Linked DNA regions of Acidicapsa acidisoli. The protein of the gene in region 2 interacts with the protein of the main gene of each other region in a pairwise test. Links are inferred from orthologs where the notes say so. Each region holds a gene or a part of one and is shown on either strand. Other genes may lie near its edges.

Region 1 (2,875 bases), on a different replicon or contig from region 2:
GGGAATGTGCTCACGAAGTCCCCGAAGGCGCTGATTGAGCTTTAAAGCCAGGGACAGAAATCAAGGATCAGGAAAGACGGAAGCCGATCCTTCGCTGCGCTCAGGATGACAACACTTTTTGAGTTGGAATGAGTTGGAGAGCAAGAGCCAAGTATGAAACCAGACGGTTTGGAAGAGTTAAAAGAACTGATTGCTTTTTTGAAAGAGAACGAGATCGCCGAATTTGATCTGGATCGGGGCGATTTCAAGGTGAGATTGAAGTTTGCTTCGGCGGTTGTGCCGCCTGCGGCTCCTGCATCGGGTCTGGATCTGGTTTCTTTGGCGAGGCTAATGGGATTGTCCCAGCCGGGCGCGGCAGCGCCGGCGATGGCCGTAGCGCCGCTGGCTGTTGATCCCGCGTCTGCTCCGTCTGCTGGTGCTGCGCCTTCAGCGCCTGCGGTAGAGGCCGAGAGCCTGCACATTATCAAATCGCCGATCGTCGGCACGTTCTACGAATCGCCTTCACCCGGCTCGTCGGCCTTCGTTTCCAACGGCGACCGCATTGAAAAAGGCCAAGTCGTCTGCATCGTGGAAGCGATGAAGCTGATGAACGAGATTGAAGCCGACGCCAGCGGCGAAATCGTCAAGCGCCTTGTCACCAACGGCCAGCCCGTCGAGTACGGCCAACCTCTCTTTGCCATTCGAGTATCGTAATTTGCCCATGTTGAGGAAAGTTCTGATTGCCAATCGCGGCGAAATTGCGCTGCGCGTCATTAGTGCCTGCAAGGAACTGGGCATTCGCACGGTTGCCGTGTACAGCGAGGCGGATCGCAATTCGCTGCATGTGCGGTTTGCAGATGAAGCCATCTGCATCGGGCCACCACGACCGGGAGACAGCTATCTCAATGTGCCGGCAGTGATTTCGGCGGCTGAGATCGCCAACGTGGACGCGATTCATCCCGGCTATGGACTGCTGAGCGAGAATGCGAATTTCGCCGAGGTGTGCCGGGTGTCGAACATCAAGTTCATCGGACCTCCGCCGGAAGTGACTCGCTTGATGGGCGAGAAGGAAAAGGCGCGGCAGGCGATGAAGAAGGCCAAGGTGCCGATTCTGCCGGGTTCGGATGGGGTGGTTGCCGATGCCGAGGATGCGCTGAAGTGGGCTGCAGAAGTCGGCTATCCGGTGATTCTGAAAGCCAAGGCTGGCGGCGGCGGACGCGGCATGCGGATCGTTCGAAGCGCCGAGGAGTTGCCGAATCTTTATCACGCTGCATCGACTGAGGCTGCGAACGCTTTCGGCAACGGCGAGCTGTACATGGAGAAGTTCATCGAACGGCCGCGGCATATCGAGTTTCAGATACTGGCCGATGAGCACGGCAATGTCGAAGTGCTTTTTGAGCGCGAGTGCTCGATTCAGCGGCGGCATCAGAAGCTGATCGAGGAAGCGCCATCGCTGAAGGTAACGCCGAAGATCCGCGAGCACCTGAGCAGCACGCTGAAGCGTTGCCTGACTGAAATTGGCTACCAGAATGCCGGGACGATCGAGTTCCTGATGGATGAGGACGGGTCGATCTATTTTATCGAGATGAACACGCGCATCCAGGTGGAGCATCCGGTAACGGAGGCGATTACGGGCATCGATCTGGTGAAGGCGCAGTTGCGCATTGCTTCCGGCGAACGGCTGGATGAGATTCTGCCGAAGAAGGTCGAGATTCGGGGCCATGCCATTGAGTGCCGCATCAACGCGGAGCATCCACGCAAGTTCACTCCTTCGGCGGGGAAGATTACGGTCTTCAATCTGCCGGGCGGGAATGGAGTGCGTGTGGATACGGCGCAGTACGCGGAGGGGGTTGTGCCACCGTATTACGACTCGCTGATCGCCAAACTGATTGTGCATGGCAAGGACCGCGAAGAGGCGATTGCGCGCATGGAACGGGCGCTGGGGATGTTTGTGGTGGAGGGGATCGAGACTTCGATTCCGCTGCACCAGGAGATCTTTGCCGATCCGGACTTTCGCGCGGGGGATTTTGATACGAAGTTCATGGAGCGATTCCTGGCGAAGCGTTCCTGAGCCGGCGGCGATTTGTTCGCAAATAATTCCTCTTTGTTTCGCTTTTTATTCGTATTGTCACGCAACTTCCCGTATGCTTATTCCGCAACGATTGGAGGTTGCTTATGGACATTCAAAAGGAACTGATCGCCGAATTCGATCGTGAAGTGGCATTGACCCGCAGAGTGCTGGATGCTATTCCGGAAGATGCGGATTTCAGCTGGAAACCGCATCCGAAGTCCTTTACGCTGGGACGTTTGGCGGGGCATGTGGCAGAGACTCCCTGTGAGTGGGCGATTTCCACGCTGACCACGGACAAACTTGAGTGGAAGCCGAGCGAAGACTGGAAGCCGTACATTCCTGCGAACAAGGCCGCTCTACTGGAGCGCTTCGACAAGGAATCGGCTGAGGCGAAAGCGGCACTGGGTGGGTTTGACCCGGCTAAGTGGGACGACAACTGGAAGATGGTGGCGGGCGATCAGACCTGGATTGACGACACACGCTATAACGTCTTTCGTAACTGGGTGCTGAACCACACGGTACATCACCGAGCACAGCTTGGCGTCGATCTGCGTTTGCTGGGCGCAAAAGTTCCCGGAGTGTACGGGCCTTCAGCGGATGAAATGTGAAGTAAGCAGGGATAGGAATCGGGGAGCAGAAGAGATTTCGTTTGGCTCGACGTATGTGACGTATGTTTTGATCCTTGAACTCTCGTTCTGGTCCCTGTTCTTCTCTTTTCTGTCGATTAGTCTTGATTCATGGGTTTCGTTTTTCCGAAGATTTATCCGATTCTGGATGTTTCTGTTTTTCCTGCCGTTGGCCGGGGGGAGTTTCTTGATCGGCTGG
Region 2 (3,035 bases):
ATCTTGGGCTGCCGACGACGACGGCCATTCTGGAGCAGTTGCGCGACCGGGCGCTCCGGAAGGATATTGCCGGCGGCGAGGAACTTCGGTCGCTGCTGAAAGAGCAAATCCGCGCGATTCTGGAGGCTCCTCGCAAGCCTATCGCGGAGCCTGCCGCGCCGCCGAAGGTGATTTTTCTGGTCGGCGTGAATGGTACCGGCAAGACGACGACAAGCGGCAAGTTGGCGGCCTGGAATCGCAACCTAAACAAAACAGTGCTGTTATGTGCGGCAGACACCTTTCGCGCGGCGGCGATTGAGCAGCTTGAGGTCTGGGCTTCGCGGTCAGGCGTGGAGATGATCAAGACCAAGCACGGTGGCGATCCGGCTGCGGTTTTGTATGACGCGGTGTCGGCAGCCAAGGCTCGCGGGATTGACGTCCTTGTGGTGGACACGGCGGGGCGGCTGCATACCAAGACCGGCTTGATGGATGAGCTGGAAAAGATGCGGCGGACGGCTAAACGGTTGATTCCAGAGGCTCCGCATGAGGTGCTGCTGGTGATGGACGCAACGACTGGGCAGAACGGATTGCAGCAGGCGCGGTTGTTTACCGAAGCCTCCGGCGTGACCGGGATTGTGCTGACCAAGCTGGATGGAACGGCCAAAGGTGGTATTGCTGTGGCCATTGCGCGGGAATTGAACCTTCCGGTGCGGTATGTCGGGGTTGGCGAAAAGATCGGGGATCTGCTGGAATTTGACCCGGAGGCCTTTGTCGATTCGCTGCTGGGAGACTGAATTCAGCGGCCTGCATAGGCGGATCGGGCAACAGTATTTGCAGGAATTGCAGCATAGACTGGCGGATAAATTACATAGATTGCCGGATAGCCGACGTTGATCGTCCGGCAAGAGAGACTGGAATGACTGACGCGATGGCCGCTGCCGAGAAAGATACAGTTTGGATGGGCAAGGCGCTGGATCTTGCCCGTCACGGCATCGGCCTCTGTTCACCGAACCCCGTAGTCGGGTGCGTGATCCTGGATCGGCAGGGTGAGGTTGCAGGCGAGGGCTGGCATGAGTACGACCGGCTGGATCACGCTGAGGTTGTCGCGATTCGCGCGGCTGGCGATAGGGCCAAAGGTGGAACTGCTTACGTCACGCTGGAGCCCTGCAACCATACTGGGCGCACTGGTCCCTGCACCCAGGCTCTGATTACAGCAGGAGTGGCGCGGGTTGTGGCGGCGACCAGGGATCCGAACCCGTTGGTTGCTGGGACTGGGTTGGAGCGGCTGCGGCAGGCTGGAATTGCGGTCGAGGTTGGAGTATGCCAGGCGGAGGCGCAGCGGCTGAATGAGGGGTTTGCGCGCTGGATTGTCAGCAAGCGGCCAACGGTCGAGATGAAGGTCGCGATTACGCTCGACGGGCGGATCGGGCCGCCGCCGGGGAAGCAGGCGGCTCGACAGCCTTACTGGATCACTGGCGAGGCTTCGCGGGCTGCGGTGCAGGTGATGCGATGGGAGGCCGATGCTGTGCTGACGGGCGTCGACACCGTGATTGCCGACGACCCGATGATGACGGATCGCAGCGGCAGGCCGAGGCGCAGGCAGTTGCAGCGGGTGATTCTGGATTCGGCGCTGCGGATGCCGCTGGACGCGAAGCTGGTAACTACTGCGCAGGACGACGTGGTGCTGTTTACGGTCAGCAAGGATGAGGCGCGGGTGCAGGAGCTGATCCGGCGCGGTGTTCGCGTCAAAGTGCTCACGGCTGATTCGGGGCGGGTGCCGCTGGGCCGGGTTTTGGACATGCTGGGCGCGGATGGGATTCAAACGCTGCTTACGGAGACTGGCACGCGGCTAAATACGGCTCTGCTTGCGGCGGGGCTAGTAGACCGGCTGAAGGTTTTCTGTTCGCCGCAGATCATGGGTTCCGATGCGGTGCCGGCCTTTCGCGGGCTGAGCATGCCGGTGATGCTCGATGCGGCTGAGGTTGAGCGCCACGGGAATGACTATTCCGTTTCGGCGCTGCTGCGCGATCCGTGGGCGTCTGCGCCGAAGCATTAGGTCTCATCAGGCGCTCTTGTCCGAAATTTCGGTTTTAACTGGCGAATCGTTCGGCGGAGCGGGCTTTTCTTCTGGCGGCTTCTTCGTCGCGGTCTTTGGGGGATGCTGAGGTTTCGAGCGACGCGAGCAGGCGCGCCGAGACTGCGGCTATTTCGTCGACGGCGGCGAGGAATGCGGCTTCGTTCGTCTTCGAAGGCTTGGTGAATCCGCTGATCTTTCGGACGAATTGCAGCGAGGCGTCTCGAATCTCCTGGTCGGTGACCGGCGGATCGAAGTTAAAGAGGGTTTTGATGTTTCTGCACATGGGCATTGGCCTCTTACCACAGCATAAACACACACTGAAATGGCCGTGGAAATTGGAATCTGACCGCGATTGGGTTTTATCATATGGGAGTTATGCCGTTTCCGATTCGCGTTTGTGCCGTTTGTTCTGAAGAGTTTGAATTGAAGCCGGACAAGCCCGGTTTTGCCAACCGCTGCCCTTCGTGCAGTGAGCCGGAAGACGATGAGCCGGCCTCGAAGCGCGCCATGGACGCCGAGGAGCGTAAGGCGGAGAGCGAAGCCAATGAGGCGCGGCGAAAAGCGATCCGCGATCTGCTGTATCGCAAGGACAGCTGAGGGTTTGGTTTTGCGCCCGGCGAAGAAGAGCCTCGCTCTGCTAAAAGCGGTAAGCTGGAAGTATGTTTACTGGGATTATTGAGCGGACCGGAACAATCGTTTCTTTAACAGACATGGGCGGGGTGCGGCGGTTGACGGTTGCTGCGCCGGAGATTGCGGGGCAGTTGCGCGAGGGCGATTCGCTGGCGGTTTCGGGTGTCTGCCTGACAGCGCTGGATGTGAATCCTGAGCTGTTTCATGCTGATCTGGCGGCGGAGACGCTGGCGAAGACTTCTCTTGGTGCCCTGGCCGCCGGTTCGCTGGTCAATCTGGAGCTGCCTACGGCTGCTGGTTCCCCGCTTGGCGGTCATATTGTGCAGGGCCATGTGGATGGGACCGGCGA

What was found. The genes of interacting proteins can lie anywhere in the genome.
Region 1: the proteins of ribD (region 2) and accC interact in binary tests that used the Escherichia coli proteins (3 or more experiments, as listed by UniProt). The link is inferred for Acidicapsa acidisoli from one-to-one orthologs.

What each region holds. Positions count from the first base shown.
Region 1 is NZ_JAGSYI010000002.1:537,036-539,910, reverse strand. Bases 73-2,875 are described here. They hold accC (acetyl-CoA carboxylase biotin carboxylase subunit), read left to right. Parts: upstream 73-700; coding sequence 701-2,050; downstream 2,051-2,875. Other genes in these bases: OHL23_RS12265 (thiamine phosphate synthase), read left to right, coding at 2,788-2,875; OHL23_RS12270 (DinB family protein), read left to right, coding at 2,155-2,658; accB (acetyl-CoA carboxylase biotin carboxyl carrier protein), read left to right, coding at 154-693. Also shown: OHL23_RS12285 (M24 family metallopeptidase), read left to right, coding at 1-45. UniProt on the Escherichia coli protein: This protein is a component of the acetyl coenzyme A carboxylase complex; first, biotin carboxylase catalyzes the carboxylation of the carrier protein and then the transcarboxylase transfers the carboxyl group to form malonyl-CoA.
Region 2 is NZ_JAGSYI010000003.1:691,808-694,842, forward strand. What follows is about bases 3-2,965. They hold ribD (bifunctional diaminohydroxyphosphoribosylaminopyrimidine deaminase/5-amino-6-(5-phosphoribosylamino)uracil reductase RibD), read left to right. Parts: upstream 3-895; coding sequence 896-2,035; downstream 2,036-2,965. Other genes in these bases: ftsY (signal recognition particle-docking protein FtsY), read left to right, coding at 3-773; OHL23_RS20700 (DUF2277 domain-containing protein), read right to left, coding at 2,070-2,345; OHL23_RS20705 (hypothetical protein), read left to right, coding at 2,480-2,653; OHL23_RS20710 (riboflavin synthase), read left to right, coding at 2,716-2,965. In the rest of the region: more of ftsY, read left to right, coding at 1-2; more of OHL23_RS20710, read left to right, coding at 2,966-3,035. UniProt on the Escherichia coli protein: Converts 2,5-diamino-6-(ribosylamino)-4(3h)-pyrimidinone 5'-phosphate into 5-amino-6-(ribosylamino)-2,4(1h,3h)-pyrimidinedione 5'-phosphate.